Regions from separate parts of the uncultured Planococcus sp. genome, predicted to be linked through region 2. Evidence: predicted binding sites of a transcription regulator. Region 2 holds the regulator's gene; the other holds the start of a gene.

Region 1 (8,112 bases), on a different contig from region 2:
CTGACACCCGGCAAGTCCTTGCCTTCCATAAACTCCAGTGATGCACCGCCGCCAGTAGAGATATGATCCATCTTTTCAGCTACATGGAATTTTTCAACAGCTGCAGCAGAATCTCCTCCGCCTATTACGGTATAGCCTGAAGTTTCCGCCATCGCCTGCGCCACAGATTTCGTGCCGTTTTCGAATGCCGGCATTTCAAAGACGCCCATCGGTCCGTTCCAGATGATCAACTTTGAATCCTTGATGACATCCGCGTACAACGCTGCGGTTTCTGGCCCAATATCCAAGCCCATCCAGTCCGCCGGAATTTCTTCGATTTTCACACTTTTCGTATCGGCATCTTTTGAAAATTCGCTGGCTGCAGTTGCATCAATCGGCAAATAGAATTTAACGCCTTTTTGTTTTGCTTTTTCGATGAACGAGTTCGCGAGCTCTAATTTATCTTCTTCTACAAGGGAGTTTCCGATTTCATAGCCTTGCGCTTTGATGAAGGTATACGAAAGCCCTCCGCCAATCAACAAATTGTCAACTTTATCCAATAGATGATCAATGACGCCAATCTTATCTTTCACTTTAGCCCCGCCGATGATTGCTGTAAATGGACGTTCTGGTTCGGATAGGGCCTTGCCTAAAACATCAAGTTCTTTTTCCAGCAGCAAACCTGACACGGCTGGCAAATAGTTTGCAATGCCGGCTGTAGATGCGTGTGCCCGGTGAGCTGCACCGAAAGCATCGTTGACGAAGACATCCGCCAGCGCAGCAAATGCTTTTGCGAGCTCTTCATCGTTCTTTTCTTCACCCGGATGGAAGCGGACATTTTCAAGCAGGATGATGTCGCCTTCCTGCATTGCTGAAATCTCCTGCTCGACTTTTTCCCCGATCGATTCGTCCAGGCTTTTCACTTCTTTATGTAACAATTCACCCAAACGGACACCTGTGGCAGCCAGTCTCATGTCTTCGTTGACCTCGCCCTTAGGTCTGCCCAAATGGCTCGCCAAAATAACTTTTGCTCCTTGTTCGATCAAGTATTCAATGGTTGGCACAGCTGCGCGGATTCTTGTATCATCCGTCACTTTGCCTTCTTCCATCGGTACATTGAAATCGACACGGCAAAATACACGTTTTCCTTTCAAATCCAAATCTTTCATGGTCATTTTCTGCTGCATGAAAATACCTCCTATTTGTATTCAAAAAAATAAGGAGCGGGGTATGTCCCCGCCCCTTTTACCCTCTTTTATTATAGAGGTTCATTGGTAATTAAGCTATGATTTTGGGATTACAAGCCCGTTTTATACATATGCAATGCAAGGTCGATACAACGTCCTGAATAACCGGATTCATTGTCGTACCAAGCTAGGACTTTGACCATGTTATCGCCAAGTGCCATTGTTGATAAACCATCAACTGTTGAAGAAGCAGTATTGCCGTTGTAGTCTTTTGAAACTAATGGAAGGTCGCTGTATTCAAGGTAACCTTTCAATTCGTTTTCAGTCGCTTCTTTCAAAGCATTGTTGACGTCTTCAGCAGTTACTTTTTGCTCAAGATCCACTACAAGGTCAATCAATGAAACGTTTGATGTTGGTACACGGATAGCCATTCCATCAATTTTGCCTTTCAATTCAGGCAACACTTGTGATACAGCTACTGCTGCTCCAGTTGTTGTCGGAATCATTGATTCTGCAGCTGCACGTGCACGACGGTAATCTTTGTGTGGAGAATCCAAAAGGATTTGGTCATTTGTGTAAGAGTGGATCGTTGTCATCATTGCATGCTTGATGCCGAAACGGTCATTCAATACTTTAGAAATGCCGGCAAGGCCGTTTGTTGTACAAGAAGCGTTTGAAACCACATCATGCTCTTCAGGGTTGTATGTTTCATGGTTAACTCCCATAACAAGTGTCTTCATGCCGTTTTTACCCGGTGCTGAAACGATGACTTTCTTCGCTCCTGCTTCGATGTGTTTTGAAGCAGATTCTGTGTCTGTGAAGAATCCAGTAGACTCAACAACGATGTCTACGCCAAGCTCTCCCCAAGGAAGGTTCGATGGATCTTTTTCAGAGAATACACGGATAGTTTTGCCGTTGACAACAATGTTGTCGCCTTCTGCTGAAACTTCTGCATCCAATGTTCCGTGAATAGAATCGTATTTTAGAAGGTGAGCCAACATTTTAGCGTCAGTCAAGTCATTTACCGCTACGACTTCCACTTCTTCGTTTGCCATTGCTCCACGAAATACGATGCGTCCAATACGTCCAAATCCGTTAATTGCTAATTTTAAAGTCATTTATAATTCCTCCAATTTTTTAGTCAATCCAAGTATTTTCCGTGCGGCGCCTTCGTCTGTGACCAGCACTGTCGGTTTTGGCGCATTCTTGAAATAAGATAAAATCGCTCTTGCTTTGGAACCTCCACCGGCAACCGCTAAAATAGTCGAAGCTTTTTGTACCTGCTCCAATTGAATGCCCGCTGTGCGGATGCGATAAACAATTTTTCCGTCTTTATCGAAATAATAGCCGAAAGCCTCACTAACCGCTCCGCCCGAACGTATCTTCTCTACTTCTTCTAAAGAAGAGTGGCGGCGGACCGCCATCTCTTCCGCATTGCCTATGCCATGGACCACTACATCAGTCTGATCATACAAGTCCATCATTTCCTTGATCACGGGCTCTTTCATCATCATTGCAAATGCTTCGGCACTTAAGTGATCAGGCAAGTAAAGCGTTTTGAACGAACCACCTGTTTTTTCGGCAAATGCCGCTGCGATCGTATTGGCCTGATGAAGTACATCTTCTCCCAATCCACCGCGGGCTGCGATGAATTGAAGTGCCCGATCAGGTTTGCTGATGGATAATTCTTTGGAAATGGCGGCCATTGTGCTGCCGCCAGTAACAGCTATTTTCTTATGGCGGATGAATAATGCTTCCAAAAGACGGGCAGCTTCTTTGCCGATATGGGATTTCACTGCTGGAATCTCATCGCTGTCCTGCGGCAAAATGACCACTTTCGAGATCTTCAAAATTGTTTGCAGCTGTTTTTCCATGTCTGTCAATCCAGACATTTCACGAACGAAAACCTTTAACTTTTCCAGCACTTCCAGACCCTGAGAAGTAACTGTCATACCTGCTGTCTTCATCTCAATCAACTGCTGATTGCGCAGCAGATCGGTTTCTTTTCTGATTTCCCGCTCTGTTGCACCGGCAACTTCACTTAAAGTTCGTCTGCCGATCGGTTGTTCCAAATTGATTGTCTGTAAAATCTGGTAACGCTTTTTCAGGAGTTCGGACATTTCCGGCATCAGTTTTTGCTGAGCGTCAGATAATGCATCCATGTTTTCACTCCGTTCTAGCTGGACGTTTTTTGTCCCAATAGAATATTTTGTGTCCCACTAAAATCATTCTACCTAATGATTCTTTTAATTGCAAATAAAAAGAAGCGTTAAATTTCTAACGCTTCCAGTAATTCTACGTAACCGATATTTCCATATAGCAATATTTCATTGTCTTTTTCCAGTACGGGAATCATTAGCATGTATTTTTCATGCAATGCTTCGTCACTTTCGATATCGACTTCCTGATAAGGCAATGGAAAGTCTTCGTTAACGAGCTGAATCATCAGTTTGGCTTCATCGCATAATGGACAGTTCGAACGCGTGTATAAAGTTAACATCGTATACCTTCTTTCTAATAGAAAAGCGCAAGCAGCCGTTAAGCGACTTGAGGGGCTGGCTGCTGGAGTCTGGACAAAGAAAAGCGTAAGCGCCCGTATAAACGAATGCAAGCTGAAAGCCATAAATTCTTAAACCTTTAGAAACCTCGGCCAGCGCCGCCGCCTCCGGATGAGCCGCCTCCGCCTCCGCGGAAACCACCACCACCGAAGCCTCCCCCACCAAATCCACCGCCGAAGCTTCCGGGGCCCATATAAACGCCTCTTCCGCCTCGGCGTCTCGCACGTCCACCACCTTTGCCGCCTCCACCCCCAGTGATAAGAATGAGGATCGCGGACACGATCAGGATGGTCATGAACGGCGGAAGCCCTTCCTGCGGTTGTTGGGAAGTAGCTGCCTGCGGTTCTACAGGTTCACCGTTCCATTGATATTCAGCAGCGACTTCCTGATAGAGAACTTCATATAAATTGATGACGCCTTCACTATAATTGCCTTGGCTCAAATAAGGAATCGCGTATTCATCTAAAATCCGGCCGACTTTTCCGTCCGGCAACGCACCTTCAAGGCCATAGCCGATTTCCACATAAATTTCCCGATTATCCGGTTCATCCAGTGACAACACCACCAGAACGCCGTTGTTTTCCTCTTCCGCCCCGACGCCATAATGGCGGAACGCTTCGTTGGCGTAGCTTTCGATCGGCTCGCCTTCAAGTGTCGGAATCACCAGCAACATGATTTGAGCAGTTGTGGCGTCTTCCAGCCCACGACCCAATTGACGGATTTCTTCTTTCTGCTGCTCCGTCAAAATACCGACTTCGTCTTGAACATAGAGATCATTCGTCAATTCCGGAAAGTCAGCTGCCAAGCCACGCCCACTGACCATCAGCAGCAGGAAGCAGATGAGCACTATTCTGCGTCTCATTGTTCATCCTCATCAGTTCCGAAATCGACTTCCGGTGCTTCAGAAGCATCCGGATCCGCTTCAAAATACTCTTTCTCGTCAAAACCAAAAACTCCCGCAATCATGTTTCCAGGAAAACTTCTGGCTTTGCGGTTAAATTCAGAAACCGTTCCATTATAATCCTGTCTGGCTACCGCTATCCGATTTTCCGTACCTGCCAATTCATCAGAAAGCTGCTGGAAATTTTCACTGGAACGAATTTCAGGGTAGTTCTCCACCACCACCAACAAACGGCTCAATGCCCCGCTCAACTCGGCATCCGCCTCAGCCTGTTCACTGACACCTTCAGCACCTGCCAAATTTGAACGGGCCTCCGTTACGCTGTCAATGACATCCTGCTCCTGGTCGGCAAATCCTTTCACCGTCTCAACCAGGTTCGGAATCAAATCAAGCCTGCGCTGCAGTTGGTTCTCAATCTGAGCATAGGACTGATTGACATCCTCTTCAAGCTGCACAAAGCTGTTATAACTCGGCACCAAAATTGCCGCGATGATGACAATAATCGCAATCACAATAATGATGGGTATCAATAATTTTTTCAAAAGCTCCACCTCTTCACTAGTATGTATTACTAGTCATTTCCCTTTGCTGGAGTTCTTTTAAACGTTTCTTTTTGAAACATAAATGGAAATGGTTTCACTGGGAGATACCGGACAGCAAACTATAGAAATTGACTAGTCATAAAAAAAAAGATAGAGCGATAATGGATTGGAAAGTGAAATTTATAGCCGTCCCAGATGTCTATTTCTATTTAATAAGTTGTAACCGATTTGAAAATCTTACTAGCGCCACAAAAAAAAAGCCCATTTTACCGGATAAGGTAAAATGAGCTTTGCTTTTTTTATGCCCTCGGAAGGAATCGAACCTCCATCTCAAGAACCGGAATCTTACGTGTGATCCATTACACTACGAGGGCGTTTTCGCTATTAGCGACTTTTCTATTATACAAAAGTATTTCAACTTAATCAAGTCTATTTTTTTGATTCGTTAGATTTGACCTTCATTGACCATCATGTGTATGATAATAGTACAGCTGAGAGAACTTTCAGCATTGTTTGCAAACCACTTAATCGAGGAGGAACTATTCTATGAACTTAATTCCTACAGTAATTGAACAAACTAGCCGAGGCGAACGTGCTTATGATATCTATTCACGTTTGTTGAAAGACCGCGTAATTATGCTGGGCAGCGGCATTGATGATAATGTTGCAAATTCAATTGTTGCACAACTTTTGTTCCTGGAAGCAGAAGATCCAGATAAGGATATTTCAATTTACATCAACAGCCCGGGCGGCAGCATCACTGCCGGAATGGCGATTTATGACACAATGCAGTTTATTCGTCCCGATGTTCAAACAATCTGTATCGGTATGGCCGCTTCAATGGGAGCTTTCTTACTTGCAGCAGGAACAAAAGGCAAACGCTTGGCGCTTCCAAATGCTGAAGTCATGATTCACCAACCACTTGGCGGTGCTCAAGGCCAAGCAACTGAAATTGAAATTGCCGCGAAACGTATTCTTCACCTTCGCGAGAAGCTGAACCAGATTCTTTCTGAACGCACAGGTCAGCCAATCGATGTCATTTCCAAAGATACAGACCGCGATAACTTCATGACAGCAGAACGTGCACTTGAATACGGCTTGATCGACCAGGTCATCACACGCAGCAAGTTGCCTGAAGACCATAAAAAAGATATCTAAAACAAAAACTCACAGCCCATGGCTGTGAGTTTTTTTCTGTTTAATGATGATTAAGCTTCCTGTTCGATGATTTCCGATAAAGCATGAACCGCTTTCTCTTCATCCAATCCATCTGCCGAAATTTTTACCTCTGTGCCTTTGCTGATGGCGAGACTCATAATTCCCATGATGCTTTTGGCATTTACTTTTTTATTGTCTTTTTCTAAATAGACATCCGCAGTGTACCGGTTCGCTTCCTGAACAAATAAAGCTGCCTGCCTTGCTTGAAGACCTGTTTTTAATAGTACTTTCACCTGTTTTTCAACCATACATATCCTCCTCCGAAAACTTCGCTCTCATTTATATGAAAGAACAGCCCTTATTTAGCGGCCGATCATTTCTCCTTTTCTCAATGACGCTGCAATCTCATCAATTTTCCGCAGCCGGTGGTTTACTCCCGACTTGCTTACCGTACCACCTGATACCATTTCCCCTAATTCTTTAAGAGTCACGTCTTGATACTCTACCCGAAGTCGGGCAATTTCACGCAATCTTTCAGGCAATTGATCGATTCCGATTGTTTGATCGATAAAACGGATGTTTTCCACTTGCCGCAATGCAGCATCGATGGTTTTGTTTAAGTTAGCGGTCTCACAATTCACAAGACGGTTGACGCTGTTGCGCATGTCCCGAATGATTCGGACATCCTCAAACTTCAATAGAGCGGAATGCGCTCCTGTGATGCTCAGAAAGTCAGAGATTTTTTCTGCTTCTTTCAAATAGGTCACAAACCCTTTTTTCCGCTCAATCGTTTTGCTGTTTAAATGGAACTCGTTCATCAACTCAACTAGAGAATCTGCATGGTCTTTGTAAAGTGAATAGATTTCCAAATGGTAGGATGAGGTTTCGGGATTATTGACGGATCCTCCCGCCAAAAAAGCTCCCCGCAGATAAGAGCGTTTACAGCAGTTCTTCTCAATCAGCGACTTGACGATCTGATGCTGGAACTGGAAGCCTTCCGTCAAAATTTCCAGATCCTCAAGAATATGTTTGGCGCCTTCACGGATTCTGCAAATATAGATGTTGTTCTTTTTTAGGCGCATCTTTTTTCTGACGAGCAATTCAACAGGATATGCTTTGTAGAAACGCTTTAAAAGTGTGTAGATGCGTCGGGCAATTGCCGCATTTTCGGTTTGGATATCCAGGCTCAATTGCCGATTGGAAAACGATAGGGTTCCATTCATCCGGATCATTGCGGACAACTCTGCTTTTCCACAGCAATCATCCACTTCTAATTGCGTCATTTCTTTTTTGGTTTCAGATGCAAAAGACAAAATTCGTTCCCCCTTTCAAAGCACTAGAAATAAAGCTGCTTCGAATCTTCACTGGCACGGCCTCCAGCATATTCAAATAACCATTCCGCCACTTTCATTGGCTCATGCCGTACAGTTTCGCCAAAGATGTTGGCAATGTCTTTTCTATAGACTTCAAGTCCCATCTGCTTTAGCCGCTCTTCATCGTATTCAACCGGCGATGCCTTCTCTTTTTTGTAACGCTCGGCAACGAGCGGCGGCATTTGGACTTTATCAAGCAGGATGGCATCCAGAAAACTCTCCCCTACATGCTCATATAATGCCTTCACATGATCAGAGGCTGTATATTTATAGGTTTCACCCGCTTGTGTCATTAGGTTGCAGATGTATATTTTCTTAGCCTTCGCAGCAATTACTGCTTTTTTGATATCCTTCACCAATAGATTCGGTAAAATACTGGTATAAAGAGACCCTGGCCCGACAACGATCACATCC
Region 2 (8,112 bases):
CCCCTGTGAGAGTAAGACGTCGCTGGGCAGTTGAAAGAAGTCGTTACCGATTCCGGTAATGGCTTTTTTGTTTGGAGAAAAATAGAGACATAAACAATATAAGTTTAGGTGAAAATAAGGATTGAATATATATTGGAATGGGAAAAGCAAGAATGAGGTGAAAATTATGAAGCCAGGTATATATAAAGTAGAAGCTATTGATAAAAGAACAGTATTACTGAAGGCAGTAGGAGAAAGTGAAGAACAGTATACGTTTCCTTTAGTTGACTTTACCCACAATGTCTCTGTAGGGGATGTAGTGGAAATTTGGCAAGAGGGAATTAAGTGGAAAACTAAATATATAGAAGAAAAAACAGAGTCACTATCCAGCCATGCAAAGGATTTTGTGAAAAGAATATTAGATCAAGAATAAGGTTGAAAAGTCTTTTAGCATCTTAGCTTAAAGGCTTTTTTAATTGATCCATGCTTTCGATACGTACTATTTGATATCTGCAAAAACCTTGGTGTATAATTAAGTCAAATATAGTCAAAGTCAACTTTGGCATATTATGTATCGAAGAGGTGAAGGCGATGCGGAATATTTCAGACGTAATTGAAGGTTATTTGAAGCAGGTTATCGAATTAAGCGAGAGAGACCATATTGAAATTAAGCGCAGTGAAGTAGCAGAAAAATTTCAATGTGTTCCATCTCAAATAAATTATGTCATTAATACTCGATTTACTGTTGACCGTGGATATTTGGTAGAGAGTAAACGCGGGGGTGGCGGGTATATTCGTATCAAAAGAATTAGGCTGCATCAAAAATCAGATGTCATCGCAGAAGTCATTCAACGTTTGGAACATGGTGCCACTCAAGTAATGGCGGAAGATATCGTTTTCAGACTATTGGATGAAGAGATTATCTCTAGGCGAGAAGCAAAGCTGATTCTAAGTGCTGTTGATCGCACCACACTGCTTTTGCCTCTTCCGACCCGTGATGAAGTCCGAGCTCGCATTCTTATAGCGATGCTTTTTACAATCAAATATCAATCGAACACATAAAGGGGTGAAAAGATGATTTGCGATCAGTGCGGAGAACGTTCTGCATCAGTAATAGTTAAACAACAGCAACAAGGACAGATAATAGAGCTTCATTTATGCCATATCTGTGCTGCTGAAAACCATAGCATTAATATTGCTTTTGAACAGGATCCACTGGCTATTCATCAGCTATTATCAAATTGGTTCCCTAATTCGCAGGCATCCATTAACCCAGTTAGAAAGGAAATAGCTACATGCCCTTCCTGTGGTTTCTCTTTCGCTAAATTTTTACAGTTAGGAAAGTTCGGATGCGCTTCTTGCTACGATGCGTTTTCACCACAGCTCAATGAAATATTCAAACGTTTCCATAATGGGAATACAGAACACACCGGTAAAATACCTGCTTCCTATGGTACTACCTTAAAAATAAAAAAAGAAATTGAAGAACTTCGTAAACAAATGCAGGTATCAATTCAAGGAGAACACTTTGAAGAAGCTGCAAGATTAAGAGATGAAGTAAAAGTATTGAGTTCTAAGCTCGAGGGAGGTGCTCCAGATGGCAGTTGAACGGTTTCTCCAACCTCGAGCAAGCAGCTGGATGGCAAACGACGGAGAGAATGTCGACATAGCGATGAGTACAAGAATCCGGCTGGCGAGAAATTTGAATGATTTTAAGTTCCCATATTCTTTTACAGAAGACGAAGCGCTTAAAGTCGATAAAGAGATTTCATCTGTATTACTGGATAAAGGCAATGAATTGAACTATACTTTCAGCCATATCAGTATAGAAGAACTTGCTAAATTGCAAAAGGAAGTACTGGTGGAAAAGCATCTAATCAGTCCTTATCTCGCCAATAGCCAACATTCCAGTTCTGTTTTATTGTCTGAGAACGAAGAGCTGAGTATTATGGTAAATGAAGAGGATCATTTGCGGATTCAAAGTCTGCAATCAGGGTTTCATCTTCAAAACGCCTATAAGCTAGCCAACGAGTTAGACTCGCTATTAGAAAAGAATTTGTCGTATGCATTTCATGAAAAATACGGCTACTTAACCAGTTGTCCCACTAATGTAGGTACCGGGATGAGAGCATCGGTCATGCTCCATTTGCCTGCTTTGACGATGTCACATCAAATTCAGCGGATTATACCTGCAATTTCAAGGCTCGGTATGGTGTTTCGCGGTATCTATGGCGAGGGCAGCGAGGCATTGGGGAATGTTTATCAAATATCAAATCAATTGACGCTTGGTAAATCCGAGTACGAAATTCTTCAAGACCTAGAGAATATGACGGAACAGATTATCCAGCAGGAACGCAAGGCGCGGGAGGCAATTGTTCTGAATTCGCCGTTGGTGTTGGAAGATCGTGTCTACCGTTCTCTTGGTACTCTTACCCATTCGAGACTGCTGACGACGGAAGAAGCTGCTACTTGTTTGTCAGATGTTCGATTGGGTATTGATTTAAAGATGATCCAAGATGTAGACATGTCGATTTTGAATGAATTGATGATTTTTATGCAGCCGGCATTCCTGCAGCAATATGCAGACAAGCCGCTGCAGCCGAAAGAACGCGATTTTGCCCGGGCGAAGCTGTTCCGGGAGCGATTGAATAAAGAAGGTATAAATTGTGAAGGAGAGGATCTTGCATGATGTTTAATCGATTTACACAACGCGCACAAAAAGTTCTTCAGTTAGCTCAAGAAGAGGCCATTCGTATGAAACATGAGTCAATCGGAACAGAGCATATTCTTCTTGGTTTAATTCGCGAAGGTGGCGGTATTGCCGCTAAAGCTCTGGAAGCGATTGAAGTGAATACACAATTAATCGAAGAAGGCGTTAAGGAGCTTGTCGGAGTCGGCGAAAAAGATGTTGGCCCGATTGTCCATTACACGCCGAGAGCGAAAAAAGTGATTGAGTTGTCAGTTGATGAGTCCCGTAAATTGGGCCATTCTTATATTGGTACAGAGCATCTGCTGCTGGCGTTGATCCGTGAAGGTGAAGGCGTTGCAGCGCGTGTGTTAGGAAATGCAGGCGTCAGCTTGAATAAGGCGCGCCAGCAGGTATTGCAGCTTCTGGGCAACAATGAGCAGGCATCTACAGGCACAAGCCCGAATGCTTCGGCAAATACGCCGACATTGGATGGTTTGGCACGTGATTTGACACAAGTAGCACGTGAAGGCGGATTGGATCCGGTCATCGGCCGTAGTGATGAAATTACGCGTGTTATTGAAGTATTGAGCCGCAGAACAAAAAACAATCCCGTCTTGATCGGGGAACCTGGTGTGGGTAAAACAGCGATTGCTGAAGGATTGGCTCAACAAATCGTCAACAATGAAATTCCTGAAACACTGCGCGACAAACGCGTCATGGTACTGGATATGGGTACAGTGGTTGCTGGAACTAAATACCGCGGTGAGTTCGAAGATCGCTTGAAAAAAGTGATGGACGAAATTCGCCAAGCGGGCAATGTTATCTTATTCATTGATGAGCTTCATACATTAATTGGGGCAGGTGGAGCAGAAGGTGCGATCGATGCATCCAATATCCTGAAACCGTCGTTGTCTCGCGGTGAGCTTCAATGTATCGGTGCTACAACTTTGGATGAGTACCGCAAGTATATTGAAAAAGACGCGGCACTTGAACGCCGTTTCCAACCGATTCAAGTGGACGAGCCTACTGTGGACGAGTCGATTCAGATTATCCGTGGACTGCGTGATCGCTATGAAGCGCATCACCGCGTGAAAATCACGGATGAAGCAATTGAAGCGGCAGCTAAAATGTCGGACCGCTATATTTCGGACCGTTTCCTTCCGGATAAAGCGATTGACTTGATTGATGAGGCCGGCTCTAAAGTAAGACTTCGTTCGTACACGACTCCACCGGATTTGAAAGAGTTGGAAGAGCGCCTGGAAGCTGCGCGCTCAGAGAAGAATGAAGCAGTACAAAGCCAGGAATTTGAAAAAGCAGCGTCGCTTCGGGATGCAGAACAGAAGCTGCAGAACCAATTAGACAAAACGAAGAAAGAATGGAAAGAAAAACAAGGAAAAGAAGAGTCTGAAGTGACAGTGGAAGATATCGCGAAAGTCGTTTCCATGTGGACCGGCATTCCGGTTTCGAAACTGGCTCAAACAGAATCCGATAAATTGTTGAACTTGGAGTCCATTCTCCATAACCGTGTCATCGGCCAGAATGAGGCTGTCACATCCATTTCAAAAGCCATTCGTCGTGCACGTGCAGGATTGAAAGATCCAAAACGCCCAATCGGATCATTCATTTTCCTTGGTCCAACTGGTGTTGGTAAAACTGAGTTGGCTCGAGCGCTGGCTGAATCCATGTTCGGGGATGAAGAAGCGATGATCCGTATCGATATGTCCGAGTATATGGAAAGACATTCGACTTCACGTCTGGTCGGATCACCACCAGGATATGTCGGCTATGAAGAAGGCGGACAGCTGACAGAGAAAGTTCGCAGAAAACCATACTCAGTTGTGCTGCTTGATGAAATTGAAAAAGCCCACCCTGACGTATTCAATATTCTTCTGCAGGTTCTTGAAGACGGGCGATTAACGGATTCAAAAGGCCGCAGAGTCGATTTCCGCAACACTGTCATCATCATGACTTCAAACGTGGGTGCAGAAGAGTTGAAATACAATAAATATGTTGGTTTCAATTTAGATGATGCAAAATCGGATTATAAAGACATGAAGGGCAAAATGCTTGCTGAATTGAAAAAAGCATTCCGTCCAGAATTCTTGAACCGTGTAGATGACATGATCGTCTTCCATTCTCTTGAAAAAGAGAACTTAAGAGAGATTGTGAACTTGATGACGAAACAATTGGTTGATCGCTTGAAAGAGCAGGATATTGATTTGGAGTTGACTGATGCAGCGCTTGAAAAAGTGGCTAAAGAGGGATATGACCCAGAATACGGGGCACGCCCACTTCGTCGTTCTCTTCAAAAAAATGTTGAAGACCGTTTGTCAGAAGAGCTGTTAAAAGGTACAGCATTATCTGGCCAACGTATTATCTTCGATGTAAAGGACGATGACTTCATTGTTCGCACAAAAGAGACAGAAGAAGCGAAAGAAGCGGTAGTGGAAAAACAATAAGAACATTCCGCTCGCCGGGGTTGCTCTCCGGCGAGCGGTTTTTCTATTTAAGGAGAGGTACACTTGGCTAAGAAGAAGACAAAGTTTATTTGTCAGTCGTGTGGCTATGAATCGGCTAGATGGATGGGGAAATGTCCAGGTTGTGCAGCGTGGAATACAATGACTGAAGAAGTCGAAATGGCTGCTCCTAAAGGAACACGCGGTGCTTTTCAGCATAGTGCATCAGTTCCTCAAAAAGCGACGCCGATCAATGCGATTGAAACACAGGATGAACCACGCGTAGAAACAGAACTGAGTGAATTGAACCGGGTGCTTGGCGGCGGTATTGTGCCGGGGTCACTGGTTCTGATCGGAGGGGACCCAGGAATCGGGAAATCCACTTTGCTTTTGCAAGTTTCTGCAATGCTTGCAAATAGTGGGAACCGGGTATTATATATTTCCGGGGAAGAATCCATCCGCCAGACCAAGTTGCGGGCGGAACGTCTGGATGCTTCATCTTCAGAGCTGTTCATCTATGCAGAAACGAATCTTGAGTTGATTCATCACACGATTGAGGATGTAGCACCTGATTTTGTGATTGTCGATTCGATTCAGACGGTTCATCATCCTGAAGTGACTTCTGCACCCGGCAGTGTGACACAAGTCAGGGAAAGTACGGCAGAACTGATGCGGATTGCGAAAACAAAAAATATTGCGATCTTCCTCGTAGGGCATGTTACGAAAGAAGGCCAAATTGCGGGACCTCGTATTTTGGAGCATATGGTGGATACGGTGCTGTATTTCGAAGGCGAACGCCATCACACTTACCGGATTTTACGCAGCGTTAAAAACCGTTTCGGCTCAACCAATGAAATTGCAATTTTTGAGATGCTTCAAGGTGGACTAAAAGAAGTGTTGAATCCGTCCGAACTCTTCCTGCAGGAACGGTCAAGCGGTTCAGCGGGCTCGACTGTTGTAGCGTCAATGGAAGGGACGCGTCCAATCCTGGTTGAAATCCAGGCTTTGGTGACACCATCAAGTTTCAACTATCCAAAGCGCATGGCAACAGGCATCGATGTCAATCGGGTGTCGCTGCTGATGGCAGTGTTGGAAAAACGAGTGGGCATGCTGTTGCAGGCGCAGGACGCCTATATTAAAGTTGCGGGCGGGGTTAAGCTCGACGAACCTGCAATCGATTTGGCAGTGCTTGCAAGCATTGTCTCCAGTTTCCGGGACAAGGCGCCGAATGTCTATGACTGCATCATCGGAGAAGTGGGATTGACCGGGGAAGTCAGACGCGTATCGCGTATCGAGCAGCGTGTTCAGGAAGCAGCGAAGCTTGGATTCAAACGGGCTATTGTTCCCGCATCGAATTTGGGTGGCTGGGATTATCCGGAAGGGATTCGCGTAGTCGGTGTAGAAAGTGTTAATGATGCATTAAAAGAAATTTTCCCACAGTAAGGAGGCGATATGCCTCCTTTTCTTTCTAAATAAGGGTCATTAAAGCGTTATAGATTTAAAATGTGTATAATTATAAAAAGGAGGTGGAGCGCGTGTTAAGACCTATTATTCAAATTATGTTTTTGCTTATTGGTGCGACAGTCGGAATTTTATTATTGCCATCTGCATTTGAACTTATTCCCCTTCTCGACAATCCATGGATCAGTAATCCTTACGTAGCAGCAATTGTTGGTGCTCTTGTCTTTTTCCTGTTATCTTTATTATTTGTAGATTCGTTGATCAACTTCATGAAGTGGATGGAAGAGAAATTGCTTCATGCACCAACGCCCGATTTGTTGTTTGGTACAGTGGGAATGATCATTGGTCTTGTAGTGGCGTTCCTGATTGGATTTGCTTTAAGTACGGTTGATATTCCATTGGTAGCGACAATAGCTCCCTTGGTACTTTCAGTAATGCTTGGCTATTTGGGGTTCCAGGTAGGATTCCAAAAACGCGAAGAGATGTTGACCATGTTGACACCTTCCAAATTCACACCGGTGAAAAAGCTGGAAGTTGAAGAACCAGTTGAAAAAGTTTCTTATAAATTACTTGATACCAGTGTCATTATTGATGGGCGGATTGCCGATATCTCGGCAACAGGTTTTATGGAAGGCACATTCGTGGTGCCGCAATTTGTTTTGTCTGAGCTACAGCATATTGCGGATTCTTCAGATACACTGAAACGGACACGCGGCAGGCGGGGCTTGGATATTCTAAAGCGTCTTCAAAGTGAACGGGTGGATGCCATTATGATCACCGAAGAAAATTTTGATGAAGTCAGCGAGGTCGATTTGAAATTGATGCGTGCTGCGAAAAAAATGGGCGGTCAAGTTGTGACTAATGATTTTAACTTAAATAAGGTATGTGAACTTCATAATGTTCCAGTATTGAATATTAATGACTTAGCGAATGCAGTGAAACCAGTTGTAATCCCAGGAGAAGACATGCATGTAGTGGTCATCAAAGACGGCAAAGAACAAAATCAGGGTGTGGCCTATTTGGATGATGGGACAATGATTGTGATTGAAGACGGCAAAGGGTTTATCGGCCAGGCGATCAATGTCACTGTTACCAGTGTTTTGCAGACTTCTGCAGGCCGGATGATTTTCGCGAAGCCGCGCGACGGCAAACAAATTGCAACAAATTGATAAAGGATGTTATCCAATGAATTATACAGTCGTCTTGCCTGCTGCCGGCAGCGGGAAACGGATGAAAGCAGATAAAAACAAATTATTGCTCGAACTTTTCGGCAAGCCTATTTTTCTCTATACCCTGGAAGTTTTTCAAAAGGACCCGAACTGTGAAGCTATTTGGCTGGCAGTGAAAGAGCAGGAGCGGCAATTGATCGAAGAATATGTAAAACGTTATAACATCACAAAAGTACAAGGTTACGCTGCAGGGGGAACGGAGCGGCAGGATAGTGTCAGAGCCTGTCTTGAAGCGATTCCACCTTGTGGCGTTGTTTTGGTTCATGATGCAGCACGGCCTTTCATCGATAGGGAAGTC

The links. Region 2 encodes CtsR, which represses protease genes until heat stress. Its sites were predicted from a motif close to ATGGTCAATAAAGGTCAAACA; they were not measured.
Region 1: the regulator CtsR is predicted to act here: its motif matches at 5,616-5,636, upstream of clpP (ATP-dependent Clp endopeptidase proteolytic subunit ClpP).

Annotation. Positions count from the first base shown of each region.
Region 1 is NZ_CANMXD010000011.1:80,727-88,838, forward strand. Features, by position in the region: gene Q0785_RS15785 (phosphoglycerate kinase) at 1-1,166, opposite strand, end outside; gene gap (type I glyceraldehyde-3-phosphate dehydrogenase) at 1,277-2,284, opposite strand; gene Q0785_RS15795 (sugar-binding domain-containing protein) at 2,285-3,328, opposite strand; gene Q0785_RS15800 (glutaredoxin family protein) at 3,436-3,666, opposite strand; gene Q0785_RS15805 (YgcG family protein) at 3,804-4,586, opposite strand; gene Q0785_RS15810 (LemA family protein) at 4,583-5,167, opposite strand; tRNA gene Q0785_RS15815 (tRNA-Arg) at 5,470-5,541, opposite strand; gene clpP (ATP-dependent Clp endopeptidase proteolytic subunit ClpP) at 5,714-6,325, shown strand; gene Q0785_RS15825 (HPr family phosphocarrier protein) at 6,376-6,633, opposite strand; gene whiA (DNA-binding protein WhiA) at 6,688-7,638, opposite strand; gene Q0785_RS15835 (YvcK family protein) at 7,662-8,112, opposite strand, start outside.
Region 2 is NZ_CANMXD010000015.1:19-8,130, forward strand. Features, by position in the region: gene Q0785_RS18245 (hypothetical protein) at 167-412, shown strand; gene Q0785_RS18250 (CtsR family transcriptional regulator) at 571-1,041, shown strand; gene Q0785_RS18255 (UvrB/UvrC motif-containing protein) at 1,054-1,587, shown strand; gene Q0785_RS18260 (protein arginine kinase) at 1,577-2,668, shown strand; gene Q0785_RS18265 (ATP-dependent Clp protease ATP-binding subunit) at 2,665-5,127, shown strand; gene radA (DNA repair protein RadA) at 5,191-6,567, shown strand; gene Q0785_RS18275 (PIN/TRAM domain-containing protein) at 6,660-7,754, shown strand; gene ispD (2-C-methyl-D-erythritol 4-phosphate cytidylyltransferase) at 7,771-8,112, shown strand, end outside.